DNA from 3 places in the Flintibacter porci genome. Region 1 is predicted to be linked to each of the others. Evidence: predicted binding sites of a transcription regulator. Region 1 holds the regulator's gene; each other region holds the start of a gene.
What was found. The regulator Rex, encoded in region 1, represses fermentation and respiration genes when NADH is low (regulators of the CRP and FNR family bind a similar motif). The targets are predictions, from matches to a motif close to ATTGTTAANNNNTTAACAAT.
Positions count from the first base shown of each region.

Region 2: a site for Rex is predicted at 2,720-2,739, ahead of ACEVJL_RS10775 (acetyl-CoA C-acetyltransferase). Genes of this name have one in related genera too.
Region 3: a site for Rex is predicted at 2,421-2,440, ahead of ACEVJL_RS04175 (DUF8052 family protein). Genes of this name have one in related genera too.

Region 1 is NZ_JBHEVB010000002.1:136,339-141,508, reverse strand. Features, by position in the region: gene ACEVJL_RS02570 (PadR family transcriptional regulator) at 42-356, opposite strand; gene ACEVJL_RS02565 (sigma-E processing peptidase SpoIIGA) at 496-1,389, shown strand; gene sigE (RNA polymerase sporulation sigma factor SigE) at 1,398-2,117, shown strand; gene ACEVJL_RS02555 (redox-sensing transcriptional repressor Rex) at 2,221-2,892, shown strand; gene ACEVJL_RS02550 (S-layer homology domain-containing protein) at 2,889-3,968, shown strand; gene ACEVJL_RS02545 (hypothetical protein) at 4,098-4,241, shown strand; gene dpaL (diaminopropionate ammonia-lyase) at 4,389-5,170, shown strand, end outside.
Region 2 is NZ_JBHEVB010000008.1:182,004-187,173, reverse strand. Features, by position in the region: gene spoIIP (stage II sporulation protein P) at 1-756, opposite strand, end outside; gene ACEVJL_RS10775 (acetyl-CoA C-acetyltransferase) at 1,275-2,534, opposite strand; gene ACEVJL_RS10770 (hypothetical protein) at 2,823-4,748, opposite strand; gene ACEVJL_RS10765 (ABC transporter ATP-binding protein) at 4,723-5,170, opposite strand, start outside.
Region 3 is NZ_JBHEVB010000003.1:140,358-145,527, forward strand. Features, by position in the region: gene ACEVJL_RS04165 (5-bromo-4-chloroindolyl phosphate hydrolysis family protein) at 1-43, shown strand, start outside; gene ACEVJL_RS04170 (LTA synthase family protein) at 94-2,109, opposite strand; gene ACEVJL_RS04175 (DUF8052 family protein) at 2,565-3,104, shown strand; gene ACEVJL_RS04180 (carbon starvation CstA family protein) at 3,101-4,831, shown strand; gene ACEVJL_RS04185 (lysoplasmalogenase family protein) at 4,943-5,170, shown strand, end outside.

The sequences.
Region 1 (5,170 bases):
CCCTCCTTTCAGGTTCCACTGCCGTTGGACCGGAGTTCCAATCACAGGACCTCTTCCTCCTCCGCATCCCTCAGGCATGCCCGCAGCCGTTCCAGCTCCTCCTCATAGGCCTCCCGGCCCTTGGCGGTGAGGCGATAGGTGCGTTTGCGGCCCTCCACGTCGATCTCTTCAATCAGCGCTTCATCCTGAAATTTATTCAGCAGGGTGTACAAGGTTCCCGGTCCCAGCTTTACTCGACCCCGGGTCTTTTTTTCCACAAAGGCGGCCACGTCGATGCCGCACATCTCCCCGTGGAGAAAGGCCATAAGCACGTAAAACATGGGCTCGGTGAGCGGGCCGCGGCTCTTGCCTCCCATGGCGTCACCTCCTAATATCGCGTTTCGATATCGTCTAATGATATTATAATATCGCCCCTCGATATTGTCAACGGGCGGCGAAAATTCTCCTCTGGGCGACACCGGGTTGTGACGGCTTTCGTTGGGGAGAGACACTATAATGGACGGTGTTGACAAGCAGGGGGAGGAGGGAGAGGTCATGACCGTTATTTATGTAGACACCCTGTTTCTGCTCAATGTCCTGGTGGACTACCTGCTGCTGCTGTGTGCTGCCCGGCTGGCAGGGGAACCCTTGAAACGTCTGCGCTTTGCCTTGGGAGCAGTTCTGGGGGGAGGCTATGCGGTGGCCATCTTCCTGCCAGGGCTGGGGTTCCTGGAGCGGCCGGCCTGCCGGTTGGCGGCGGCGGTGCTGATGGTACTGGCCGCCTTTTGGGGCAGCCGGCGGCTGGGGCGGCAGGTGCTGATTTTTTTTGCCCTGTCCTGCGCCTTTGCCGGAGGGGTGCTGGCCATCTCCATGCTGGGCGGCCAGGGGCTGAGCCTGAACCGGGGAGTTATCTACTCGGGGATGGATCTGAAGATCGTGCTGCTGTCGGCAGCAGGGTGCTACGCGGTGCTGTCGCTGCTGCTCCAAAAGGCTGTAAGGCATACTAGCTTTACGGGAGAATTGAAGGCGGTGCGCCTGGAGCTGGAGGATCGGACGGTAGAGCTCACTGCTCTGACCGACACAGGCAATACCCTCACGGACCCGGTGACCGGCCAAGGGGTGATGGTGGCCGAGGGAGAGCGGCTGCTGCCCCTGTTTGCTGCCTCGCAGTGCCCCAGTGTCCAGGAGCTGCGGGACCCGGCTGGAGCGCTGGAGCGGTTGACCGGAGCGGGAGGCCACTTCCGCCTGCTGCCCTACCGCGCCGTGGGGGTGGACCGGGGGCTGCTGCTGGCGGTGCGGGTGGACCGGGCCGTGGTGGACGGAGAGGACCGGGGGGCCATGGTGGTGGCCTTATCTCCCACCCCTGTGTCCGACGGAGGCGGCTATGGTGCCCTGCTGGGGGAATGCTGAAAGGATGGATGGATATGAAAAACGGATGGAAAGCGCGGGTTCTGGCCCTGCTGGAGCGGTTGGGGCTCTGGTCGCCGGGAAAGGTGATGTACATCGGGGGCAGCGACACGCTCCCCACCCCGCTGAGCCGGGAGGAGGAGGGGAAGCTGATGGAGCGCCTGCAGCAGGGAGACCAGCGGGCGCGGCAGACTCTCATTGAGCACAACCTGCGCCTGGTGGTCTACATCGCCCGGCGGTTTGAAAATACGGGCATCAACATTGAGGACCTCATCTCCATCGGGACCATTGGCCTCATTAAGGCGGTGGGCACCTACCAGCCCGCCCGGAGTATCAAACTGGCCACCTACGCCTCCCGGTGCATCGAAAATGAGATTCTCATGTATCTGCGCAAGACCTCCAGCCAGAAGACAGAGCTCTCCTTTGACGAGCCGCTGAACACTGACTGGGACGGCAATGAGCTGCTGCTCAGCGATATCCTGGGCACCGACGGAGACCTGGTCATGCGGCCCATCGAGGCCGATGTGGACCGCCAGCTTCTCCGTCAGGCCCTGGAGAAGTTGGATGAGAGGGAGCGAACCATCATCACGCTGCGCTTTGGCCTAGGAGGAGGGGAGGAGCAGACGCAGAAGGAGGTGGCCGACCGGATGGGTATCTCTCAGTCCTATATCTCCCGGCTGGAAAAGCGGATCATCCAGCGGCTGAAGAAGGAGATGCTGCGCCTGATGTAAGGGGCGCGCAGGAATTTCCAGAGTGGGACGGGGAAAATGGTTTGACAGAAAAAGAGGGATGGGGTAAACTGTAAACGATATTTTCGAGTATTGGAGCGGGACTATGAAACGCAACACCAGAGTTTCCACCGCGGTGATCCGGCGTCTGCCCCGGTATTACCGCCAGCTCTCCGAGCTGCAGCGCAAGGGTGTGATCCGGATCTCGTCCAGCGCATTGGGAAAGTCCATGGGGCTGACCGCCTCCCAGATCCGCCAGGATCTGTTCTGTTTCGGCGGCTTTGGTCAGCAGGGCTATGGCTATAAGGTGGACAGCCTGAAGGAACAGATCGGGGAGATCCTGGGCATCAACCGGGGTCATACCATTGTGGTATTGGGAGCGGGCAACCTGGGCCGCGCCCTGATTGAAAACTTTAAATTCTCCAACAACGGCTTTCAGCTGCTGGCCGCCTTCGACGTACAGGAGCGGACGGTAGGCACACAGATCGCCGGGGTGCCCGTCTACCACGCCGACACCCTGGAGGAGTTTTTACAGAAGAATCCGGTGAGCGTGGGCCTGCTCACGGTGCCCAAGTCCGCCGCCCAGGTGATGGGGGAGCGGCTGGTGGCGGCGGGAGTCCACGGCATCTGGAACTTCACCAACTGTGAGATCGCCTTCCCCGGCGAGGACGTGGTGGTGGAGAGCGTACATTTTTCCGACAGCCTGCTTGCCCTGAGTTATATGATCTCTCAGCGGGAGGACGGTCAGGAGCAGGAGGATGGAAAGGACGAGACATGAAGCACAAAAAGATCCTTGCCGTGGCGGGCGCTCTGGCCCTGACCGCGGCGCTGGCCGGGGGCGCCCTGGCTCTGAGCGGGGGAGATAGTCTGGTCTCTCTCAGCTATTTAAAAAATACCTTCCTTCCCTCCGCCCAGACCCAGCTGGAGCAGACTGCCACCCAGCCCCTTCAGGAGGCCTACGACGAGGCGGTGGCCAAGCTCCAGGGCGGCGAAGGTGGCAGCGGCCTGTACAGCGACAATCTGAGCAGCCGCACCTTCACCCAGGGAGACGTGATCGGGCTGCCCACCGGCTCGGGATTCCTCTCCATCTCCGGTTCCGCCCAGGTGAGCCACAACGGCGCTGTGGTGGACGTCACGGATGGCCATGAGGTGGCCTCCGGCGCCCGTCTGACAGCGGGACACCGCTATCTGGTGGGGGAGAACACCACCGCCCAGGTGACGGTGACCTCGGGGATCATGTATCTTGGACTCCAGGGAAGTTATACCTTTACCGACAGCACAGCCAGTCATCTGCCCTTTGTGGACGTGGCTTCCTGGGACTGGTACCAGGCGTCGGTGAAATTTGTCTATGAAAACGGACTGTTCTCCGGCATGAGTGAGGACACCTTTGGACCGGGCGTCACCATGGACCGGGCTATGCTGGTCACCGTGCTCTACCGCCTGGCGGGCTCCCCCCAGGATCAGATGAACAGCGCCACGGCCGCCTTTGATGACGTGCCTGTGGGCAGCTGGTATGAACCCTTTGTCCGCTGGGGCGCCTCTCAGGGCGTGACCGCCGGCATGGGCGACGGGCTGTTTGCTCCGGAGCAGAGCGTTACCCGCCAGCAGGTGCTGGTGATGCTGCGGGGTTTTGCATCCTCCCAGCTGGGGATGGAACTCACCGGCCAGACCGATCTTACCCAGTACGCTGACTATGACCAGGTGGCCGACTGGGCCAAGGAGGCCGTGTCTTGGGCGGTAGCCAACGGCCTTATCACCCCCTCGGCGGAGAATACCCTCCGTCCCGCCGACACGGCCAGCCGCGCCGAGGTGGCCGGGATCCTGATGAACTTCAGCAACCGTTTCCTCGGTTAAATCCAACCTGTCATCCGCCCGGGTTTTCCCGGGCGGATTTTTTCTGCACCCTTTTGCCTGAGGTACATAGTATGAGACTGAGAGCGGCTCACAGCCGCCTCAAAACTTCATTTTCAGGAGGTACTCATTATGGGGTGCTGCAATAACGGCTTTGGCGGCGGTGGCTGCCTGTGGATCATCGTACTCATCCTCATCCTGTGCTGCTGCTGCGGCAATGGGAGCAGCTATAACAACAACAGCTGCGGCGGAAACAGTGGCTGCGGCTGCTGCTGAGACACATAAGCAATGCGCACCGGCCGCCCTTTGGGGCGGCCAGTGCCTTTTGTGGAGAAGAAGCGGCTGACACAGACGGCGGGGATATGATATAATAAATCAAAAACGCCCGCCGGAGATTCCGGGCCGGGCGGTGGAGGAGCGCCTATGAACTATTATATCAATCATAAGTCCCAGCCCAAGCCCGCCGCCCTGTCTCATACGGACGCACAATCGGTGCAGCGGGCCATGAACTTTCACCGCACCATCCCCGGCTATGAGCCCACCCCGCTGGTCTCTCTGCCTGCCCTGGCCCGGGAACTGGGAGTAGCCAAGCTGTGGGTGAAGGACGAGTCCAAGCGGTTTGGACTTAATGCTTTTAAGGCTCTGGGAGGCAGCTGGGCCATTGCCCGGTGGATGGGAGAGAAGCTGGGACTGGAGGGGGACGAGCTCACGTTCCCCGCCCTCACCGAGCCCAAAGCCCGGGAGAAACTGGGAGAGGTCACCTTCGTCACTGCCACGGACGGAAACCACGGCAGGGGCGTGGCCTGGGCGGCCCGGGAACTGGGCTGCCGGGCGGTGGTCTATCTCCCCAAGGGGAGCGCCCAGGAACGGCTGGACAATATTCTGGCCCTGGGGGCCCAGGCAGAGATCACCGACCTCAACTACGACGACGCGGTGCGTCTGGCCACCCGCAAGAGCGAAGAAAACGGCTGGGTGCTGATCCAGGACACCGCCTGGCCGGGCTATGAGCAGATCCCCGCCTGGATCATGGAGGGGTATACCACCCTGGCCGGGGAGATCTTTGATCAGCTGGCTGAGGCGGGGGAGGAGCCTCCTACCCACCTGTTTTTGCAGGCCGGCGTGGGCAGCTTTGCCGGAGCGGTGCTGGGCAGCGTCCGAAACCGGTGGGGGAAGAACTGTCCCGTCACCTGCATCGTGGAGCCCGA
Region 2 (5,170 bases), on a different contig from region 1:
GGGGTAGTCGTACAAATTGGTGTCGTGGATGACCTCAAACCCATTCTCCCGGAAAATTTGGGCCATCTCCTCCCCCACCCGCACCATGTTGCGGGTACAGTCGGTGGTGCGATAGGAATCGCTCTCCTGATAGGTGAGACCGTCGCTTTGGGAATAGGCCTCGCTGCCGTGGGTATGTAAAATCAGAATCTGAGGGCCTTCTCCCAGTGTAAAATGGACCATTCCCGCAGAAAATACCGATTCATCCAGGTTCTTGCCTGTGCGGTTATAGAGGTACACCCCATTTTGACTGAGGTACTGCCCTCCCTCCTTTCCTACACCGGTCATCTCCAGGATTCCGTCCTGAGACACCGGCGGCTGAAGGGGCGTATCCACCTGGTCATCGTCGTCCGGAGCCTCCTCCGGTTCTGTGGAGGGCTCCGATGAATCCGACGAGCCCTGCTGTTCCTGCTGCTGACCCTGAATTTGGCCTTCCACTTCGTCCTGTCCCGCCGAGAGCAGAGCAGACTGCCCCACCAGCAGTCGGTTCCAGCCTGTGAGACTCCCCTGCACGGTCTCTTCGGGCAGAGAGCCCAGCTGGCTCTCCAACAGAGCAACTGCCACCGCCGGGCGGTCCGCCCAGGTGCGCAGCACCTCTGTTACGCCCGACAGGTCGGCGGTCATCGTCACCCCCCACACTGCCACCGCCGCCAGACCAAGCCCCACGCCGCGGCGCATTGCCCGCTGCCAGTGGTTTTTTCTTCCTCGGTTTGCCATGGTACCACCCCTTATCCTGCGTGTCACTTCCACTGTATGTAAGAGGCGGCGGGGTTATGTCTACATGGGTATGTTATTCTTAGCGGGTTCCGCCCTGCGGGGCGGGTTCCTTTCTGGATCACCAGAAAGGAACCAAAGAGTGACTGGGGGGCTCCTTCGATGGACACCTGGCTTGCGCCGGTGTTCATAGGCGTCGCCCCCCAGACCCCCATTTACGGGGGACACCCTCCTGATGCTTGGCGGAAAACTTTCGGCGGTCCTAAAACAAGACCGTCTGGTCCTTCTTGCCCCGGACCTTAGGTCCTATGTGTGCAAAATGTAGTGGACAAGCGCGTTGCAATGACACCGCCTGCCCTGGCAGAACCGTGGCAGCTGGGCGGTTATGGGCACAAAATACGCATAAAAAGTGGGAGCGACGGAATCCGTCACTCCCACAGGAAAACTATATTACAGGCAAAGAGGCAAAGCGAAGCTTTGCAGGAAGTTCTTTTGCCTACTTTTCTTTCAAGAAAAGTAGGTCAGCACTTCTCGAAGATGGTAGCAACGCCCTGGCCGCCGCCGATGCACAGAGTAGCCAGACCCTTCTTGGCGTCGTCGCGCTTCTGCATCTCGTGCAGCAGGGTGACGATGATACGGGCGCCGGAAGCGCCGACGGGGTGACCCAGAGCGATGGCGCCGCCGTTGACGTTGACCTTGCTCATATCAAAGTGCAGCTCACGAGCCACAGCGATGGACTGAGCGGCAAAGGCCTCGTTGGCCTCGATCAGGTCCATATCCTCGATCTTCAGGCCGGCCTTCTCCATAGCCTGACGGGAAGCGGGCACAGGACCCACGCCCATGATCTTGGGATCCACGCCGCCCTGGCCCCAGGAGACCAGCTTGGCCATGGGCTTCAGGCCGTACTTCTCCACGGCCTCGCCGGAAGCCAGCACGATGGCGGCAGCGCCGTCGTTGATGCCGGAGGCGTTGGCAGCGGTGACACGCTGGACGTGCTTCTTGGTGTCGGCCTCATGGACCTGGGTGACCTCAAAGGTGTGGACGATCTCGTCCTCCACGCCCTCGGGACCCACGGGGAAGGCGCCGCGCAGCTTGGAGATACCCTCGGCGGTCACACCGGCGCGGGGGAACTCGTCCACCTTGAACTCCACCATTTCCTTCTTCTTCTTGATCATGATGGGCACGATCTCGTCGTCGAAGCGGCCGGCCTTCTGAGCAGCCTCAGCCTTATTCTGAGAGGAAGCGGCGAACTCGTCCAGCTCCTCGCGGGTGATGCCCCACACGTCGCAGATGTTCTCGGCGGTGGTGCCCATGTGATAGTTGTTATAAGCGTCCCACAGGCCGTCCTTGATCATGGTGTCCACGACCTTCTTGTCGCCCATGCGGGCGCCCCAGCGCTCATCAGGCAGAGCAAAGGGAGCAGCGGACATGTTCTCGGTGCCGCCGGCCAGGACCACATCGGCGTCGCCGGCCAGGATGCTGCGGGCGCCCTCGATGACGCTCTTCATACCGGAGCCGCACACCATACCCACGGTGTAAGCGGGAACCTGGAAGGGGATACCGGCCTTCACAGCGGCCTGGCGGGCAGGGTTCTGGCCCAGACCAGCGGTGAGGATGCAGCCGAACATGACCTCGTCTACCTGCTCGGGCTTCACGCCGGCGCGGCTCAGGGCTTCCTTCATGACCACAGCGCCCATCTCAGCGGCGGGCACATCCTTCAGGCTTCCGCCAAAGGAACCGATGGCGGTGCGGCAGCAGTTGACAACATAGACTTCTTTCATCGCTCTGTTACCTCCAAAAATGTGTTGTGGCGTCATAAGGCGCCCTTCGTTCCGCTCTTGACTGCATTATATCGAAGGAATCTGGAAAAATCAATACAATTTTTTGTGCTTTCTGGCCTCCTTTCTGTCTGAGAGTGACAAATTCACGCCATTTTAAGCAAAGTTGAGAACTTTTCCTCCGGTAATTCGTTAAATTTTTGACAAAATAATTTTTTGCCTGTTTTTTCTCTTTCTCAAAAAAATCACCGGCCTTCTCCCACAGCGGGAGAAGGCCGGTATTTTTTGCTTTTACTCGTGGAGGATGGGGAATACAGTCGTGTTCCATCCGGCGTACTGCGTCAGCCAGGCCAGGGTGTTTTCCGCGTTGGGGGTAAGGGTAATGCGCAGATCGGTGCTGTAACTGCTCCCAGCCTCGGAGACACTGTTTCTCGAGGGCACCTCAAAGACAAAGACCAGGTCGGTAACGTAGGTATTTTCCTGGCGCTGCTGGTCGTCAAAGAGATAACGCACCCCGATGGTGCCCGCGTCAAAGTCGGCGCGCACGGCCTTCCAAAGCTCTTGCAGCTGGGCGTTGGAGGCCCCCTCCAGGTAGAAGGGTTCGTTGGTATCCGTCTCCGTCTGTCCGCTCTGGGTACCGGCCCGGTCCAGATAGGCCTCCACCAGACGATACTTCTCAAAGCGGTCAAAGTCGTACATATCCTCCACCGCGTCTCGATCCTGAGCAATCTGATTCAGAGCCCAGGTCACGGTACCCTCTGTGTTCAGGTCCTCCATGTGGATGGGGATGTCGTAGTAACAGCGGCGCACAGTACGGCCGTCGGTCAAGGTGTAGGTCACATCCAGGCGGGTGTACTCCTCCCCAGCCTGATAGTGGGAGCTGCTGGTGTCCACCGTGTCCCGGTGGTCCAGAACGGCCTGATGCAGAGCGACGATCTTTTCGATCTGTCCGGGGTCGGTGACCTGGTAGCGGGTGGAGTCTCCGCTGTCGTAGGGGTAGTTGATGCGGCAATCTACATCGATGGATCCCACTTCATCTGCCTGGGGCACCCAGGCAGTAATGCCCATTACATCGGTAAGGCAGGCCACACACAGCACCGCCATGACCACAAAGCTGGCTGCCGCACCCTTCCAGTATTTCAGCACCCGGAAGGACTTGCACAGCAGCATTCGGGCCACAAAATAGCCCACCACAGCCCATACCACCACGCATACCGCCAGGGAGAGCCGGTTTCTCCATCCGAAGAAGGCAATGGTGTAGACGCCGAAGCACAGTCCGGAGCAGAAGGCCACGCCATACAGAAAGATGGGCCGCACCAGGCGCACGGAGACCACGTCCCCCGCCGACTCCACCTGCCGCTTCCGGTACACCAGCAGGGCCAGCACCGCCAGCACCACACCGGCGGCGGCGTAGGCGGCCACGGTACCGGGGCTCAGCAGGTACCATTCCCCCGTGGTGGCGGTCATTCCATTCACCGTCTCCTGTACCGGATCCCACTCCACGGCCTCGGTAAGGGGCCAGATTGGGGTAAGAATCTGGGCCAAAGCGCTTCCCCGGCCGCTGTGCCTGGAGAGCCCGAAGAAGAAATCGCTCAAAACTATGTTGATCAGCATATTGAGGACATAGGCCAGCATGTTTAAAATCCCGTAGAAGGCAGGCAGTGCCAGGATATGGCCGGTAAACATGGCGCAAAACGACGCAAAGGAGAAGAAGAACAGGCATACTCCGCTCTGTACCAGCAGCCAGATGCCCAGGCTGGCCAGGGAGGTTCCCCAGCATTTCTGAGCCACCAGGGGCAGCTCAACGGCCAGGGTGATGCCCGCCACCACCAGGTTGGGCAGCAGGGCAAAGGACAGTCCCGCCAGATACTGGGTGCCGAACAGGGTCTCCCGGCGCAGAGGTAGGGCATGCATCATGCAGGCGGAGCGGTTGTTGTAGAGGTAACCGAATACCGCCATGGCACACAGCACCCCGTAGCCGCAGGCCACAAACACCCCAAATTGCAGGGTATTGGGGATGTCTCGGGCATACTCTACCAGGCGGTTAGCCAGCTCCACCGAAGACACGGAGGCACCTCTCATAGAGAAGTAGTTGTTCAGCAGGTTGAAGGGGAGCAGAAACAGCCACATCAGGCCGTAGGCCACCCACAGAGGCCAGAACCGCAGCATGGTCTTGCGGTAGAGGGTGGAATTAAAGAACGATGTCCCGGACCGCATAGTCCTCACCTCCCAACTCATAAATAAAGATCTCCTCCAGATTCAGAGGCAGCATTTCCATCAAAATGGGATTCAGGGCCGCCATGCGCTCCTTGATCTGGGCGGGATCGCCCCGGACGATGAGGGTATACACCCGGCCGATCTGGCTGGTGTGCAGCACGTTCAGCCCCTCGGGCAGTGGAGGCAGGCCGGGCTCCTGGAAGGCCAGCTGCAGCTTGATGATGTTGTCCTGGAGGTCGGTGAGAGAGCGCTCCAGCAGCACCTTGCCGTGGGACAGGATACCCACATGGTCGCACACGTCCTCCAGCTCCCGCAGGTTGTGGGAGGAAACCAGCACGGTGGTGCCCCGCTGGGCCACGTCGCCCATGAGCAAAGACCACACCTGCCGCCGCATCACCGGGTCCAGGCCGTCCACCGGCTCA
Region 3 (5,170 bases), on a different contig from region 1:
AGACGGCCTGTCCTCCAAGGACAGTATCCGCCTGGAGCTTTAAAAGATAAAAGGAAAAGGCTGACATCCAACGATGTCAGCCTTTTTTCATGCTCAGGAAGCTCCAAATACCACCCGGTAATAGTCGTTATCCAAAATAGACGCCGAGTAGGCCACCCGGTTTTGCACCTCGGAGAGGCGCTCCGCCACATACTCCGGGTCAGGCTCGCTGCCGTCCCACATTTGGAAAGTGTCGGTGGTGGAGTCATAGCGTCCCTTGTCGGTGATAAAGCTGTAATTGGAGAAAATGACCAGCCCGGGCTCGTCCGAGAGAATGTCTCGGCCCATAATGAGCCGGGAGTCGTATTCCAGGCCAAAGAGATTGGCCAGGGTGGGCATCACATCCAGGCTGGAACAGAACTTATCCACATGGACAGGCTCTTTGATATCTGCACTCCACAAAATCAAGGTGTTTTTGTAGATTTCAAAGACCGGGTCCACCTCGTGGCCCAGCAGCTCGCTGTACTCCTCATCGGTGAGACCATAGGGGTAGTGGTCGGCGGAGAGGACAATGACGGTGTCATCCAGCTTGCCTGCCTCCTCCAGCTGATTGACCAGGCTCTCCATGGCCAGCTCCAGCTCCATCTGGCAGGCCAGATAGGCGGTCACCGCCTCGGAGTAGCCTAGATCCGACACCTGGCTCCAGTGGCGGCGGGCCATGGAGTTGCTCTCATAGTTGTACTTCAAATGGCCGCTCACCGTCAGGCAGTAGACCATGAACTGATCCTCATTCACAAATTGGGGCACGATCTTTTCCATCATCTCCTGGTCAGAGGGCGGGAAATTCTCCTCGTCGATCTCCATATCCAGTCCGTTTCCGATGCCGTAATATTCGTAGCCCATATTGGGATGAGAGAGGTTGCGGTCGTAGTAATCGTAGAGATAGTCGTGGTAGGCCAGGGTGCGGTACCCCAGATTTTTGAACAGGGTACCAAAGCCGAAGGGCATGTAGTTGTCCGACGACTCCGAGTAACTCCACACCCCCGACTTGGGGATGAGACCCGTGGTGGTCACATACTCCCCGTCCGAGGTGGACACACCCCACAAGGGCGTATAGAAGTGGTCGCAGATAATTCCCTCGTGGGATAGCTTCCACAAGGTGGGAGTACGCTGGGGATCCATAGCCAGGGTGGAAAATCCCTCTGCCACCACCCAGACCAGATTTTTCCCTGCAAAGCGGCCCGTCCATTCATTTTCCGCCGTGGGTTCCACTTTGGAGAAGTACTGGTGCATGTCGGTAAGCACCGGATCGTCCTGGTCCCGCTCCAGCAGAGCGTCAAAGTCGATCTCCATCACATGCAGTCCGGGCTCCTTTTTCTCCTCCAGCTGGTAGGGTGCGGAGGTGCGCACCGCCAGCTTGGGCAGGATCTGGTCATCCGGATCGATGCCGAAGAGTACCCGCCGGATCTCCAGTTGGGTCTGGGTGATCATACCGAAGTTCTGTACCTCCAGCTCCGGCGCGGCCGCCTGGAAGTAGATATACCGCAGCGACAGGTTCCCCCCGCCGCACAGCAGCACCAAGAGGATCCCCGCCACCTGTACCAGCGCACCCACCCCAAACCAGCGCAGCCGGTCGCCCCGGGCCAGAGGCTCACCGCTCACGATCCGGTCCCGGAACACCAGGGACAGCACCACAGGCACCACCATCATCAAAATGGGAAACCAGTTCATCAGGATCTGGCCCACCGCCATATCGCCGAAGGCTCCGGCCACCATGGCCATTTTGGTGATGGAAAAGATAGTCAAAAAGGTTTTGAACAGATGGTAGTAGACGATCTGAGAGCCCATCCACAGGGAGAGCAGGGCGGTACATATCACTACCAGCCACCGTCCCCGCCGCTCCTGCACGCCGCCGCACAGCAGTCCCAGCAGCACCGCCACCGGAATGGAGAACAGCAGGGTAAAAAATGCCCCGGCCGGGGACAGGCTATGAAAGCAGAAGAGCTTCATAAACAGCTCTTCATAATAAATAACGGCCAGGAAAAAGGCCGTGGGCACAAGAAGCCGCCGCCTGCCTGTCTTGGACAGGTGGAGAAGCCTTCTTTTTTTCTTCTGATCCGCCAACTCCATCCCGCAGCTCCTTTCCGCCCGCAGCACGGGTCCTTTCCAATATACCATACCTTATAAATGCAGGCTCATTTTACCCGATTGGGCCTAACCTGTCAACAAACCGCCCCAGGCCGGTTCCTTTTTCTTTTTTTCCAGCTCTCACCTTTAAATTTAAGGTTCAACCCACTCTCTAATTTTCTTCCTTCCTGCATTCTGACGCTTTCTCCCATTCTTAACCGCTTCCTTTTGCCGTTCCAACCAAAAAGGCATAGAATTTTTTCTTTTGCAGATAGTTTAGGGTTGCATTGAGCATGGAAATCTGCTATATTATCCTTAATAATTTATTCACAATTTTTCCATTTTCATTTCTTAAGTTTTTCCTAAATTTTTTCCGGCAACTTTTTGAGAAAAGCAGCCTTTTCCGGCTGCTTTCAACTTTGTCACCCCGCGCTGGGCGGGGGAAAGGATGGTTTTACGTGACTTCTCTGCGCCAGACCCTGGAGGAGCGTCTGCTGACGATCTTTTCCACCCACTACGACATCGAGCGCGGCAGCGACGATTCTGCTCTGAAGGCCTGCTGTGCCTTTCACTCCCGGGACTCCCAGTATGTACTGAGCAAAAAGGCGGAGCTCTGGGCGGCGGAGCACCACGAGTACCTCTACCTCTACTCCTTGTCTGAGCTGAACGAGACCGCTCTGGAGGACGTGTGCCGACAGACCCTGGAACTGGGCACTCCCCTGGTCAAGCCCCATGCTCAGCATATGTATACGTATCTCACTGCTTTGGTTCTGTGTGATCAGGCCGACAAGCAGGCTCTGGGCGCTTTGATCAAGAAAAAGCACCGCAGAGAATTTAAGCTATCGCTCCATGGATGGATGGAGTTTCGTATAGCCGCCGTGGACCTGTCCACCGGCGAAATTACCACCAACCGCGCGGGAAAAGCCTTTGGCAAGGACCTGAAGCGGATGGTGGAACGTGTCATTGCAAACTATAAAGGAGAGGAGAAAACTCAATGAATGCAATGCTTGTTGTCATCGTTGGCATTATCATTCTGATCGTAGGTTACATTTTCTACGGCGGATGGCTTGCCAAGCAGTGGGGCGTTGACGACTCCAAAGTCACCCCCGCCCATGAGCTGGAGGACGGCATGGACTACGTCCCCGCCAAGGCTCCTGTTCTGATGGGTCACCACTTTTCTTCCATCGCCGGCGCCGGCCCCATTAACGGCCCCATTCAGGCTGCCGTGTTCGGCTGGGTCCCCGTTGTTCTGTGGGTCCTGATCGGCGGTATCTTCTTCGGCGCGGTTCATGACTACGGCGCTCTGTTCGCCTCCATCCGCCACAAGGGTCAGTCCCTGGGCGAGGTGGTCGCCCTGAACATCGGCGATCGTGCCAAGAAGCTGTTCCTGATCTTCTCTTACCTGACCCTGGTGCTGGTGGTGGCCGCTTTCGCCTCCATCGTGGCCAGCACCTTCGTGGGCTTCAACGCGGACGGCTCCCTGAATGAGACCAACGCCTCTGTGGCCATGATCTCCCTGCTGTTCATCGTGATGGCTATCCTGTTCGGCTTCTTTGTGTATCGCAAGGGCGCTTCCCTGACCATCGCCACTATCGCCGGCGTGATCGGCATCGTGGTCTGCCTGTTTATCGGTCTGAACTGGCACCCCATCTACCTGACCAGCTCCACCTGGATGTGGATCATCGGCGCTTACATCCTGGTTGCCTCCGTGGCTCCCGTGTGGATCCTGCTACAGCCCCGTGACTACCTCAGCTCCTTCCTGCTGTACGCCATGATGGTTATCGCCGCTGTGGGCGTCATCGGTGCCGGTCTCACCGGTGCGGACGCTGCTCACATGGATATGCCTGCCTTCACCGGCTGGTATGATAACCTGGCTCCCACCGGCAACTCTCTGGGCTATGTGTTCCCCGCCCTGTTTGTGACCATCGCCTGCGGCGCTATCTCCGGCTTCCACTCTCTGGTGGGCTCCGGCACCACTGCCAAGCAGCTGGACCACGAGCGCGACGCTAAGCCCATCGCTTACGGCGGCATGCTCATCGAGTGTGCTCTGGCTCTGATCTCTCTGGCTGCTGTGTCCTTCATCTGGACTGAGTATGCCTCCGGCGAGATCGTCACCCCCACCCAGGTCTTTGCTACCGGTATCTCCCGCATGGTGGCCTCTATCCCCGGCCTGGCCGGCGCTCAGGGCACCATCGCCTCCCTGCTGGTTCTGACCGTTTCCGTGTTCTGCCTGACCTCTCTGGATACCGCCACCCGTCTGGCCCGGTACATGTTCCAGGAGTTCTGGCTCAAGCCCGGTGAGACCTATAAGGATGCTACCGGCATTAAGGCCGTCCTCTGTAACCCCGTGGTGGCTACCGCCATCACCGTGGTGCTGGGCGTTGGCCTGGGCATGACCGGCTACTCCAAGATTTGGCCTCTGTTCGGCGCTGCCAACCAGCTGCTGGCCGCTCTGGCTCTGCTGACCGTGTGTGCCTGGCTGGGCAACATCGGCCGCAACAACAAGATGTTCTACTTCCCCATGGCCTTCATGCTGGTAGTCACTCTGGTCTCTCTGTTCCAGACTGTGACCAGCAAGGTGTCCGTCATTGCCGCCGGCGCTGCCAGCGACTGGGGCCCCTATGCTCAGGCCATTCTGGGCACTCTGCTCTTCGTGCTGGCCATCGTGCTGGCTGTGGAGGGCTGCATGACCATCTTCGGCAGCAAGAAGCCCGCTCAGAAGTAATTCCATTTTTCCATCCAGACAAGAGGGTCCGGCAAACGCCGGGCCCTCTTTCTTGTTCTCTCTGCCCCTTTGTGGTATGATAGAACCTGCAGTCAGAAAGGAGGCGGTCTTTTGCGCCTATCTCATCGGGTACTGCCCCTGTTTCTCACTCTGGAGGCCATCCTCTACGCCGCCTTTCTGATCTGGGATGTGACGATCGGAGGCCGCGGCTCCAACCCCATTAAGTTTGCCGGCATCCTGCTGTGTCTGATCTACTCTCTGTACCTGAGTCACCAGGGCGGCAGCCGTCTGGTGTCCGCCGCTCTGACCCTCACCGTTTTGGCCGATGTATTTCTCCTG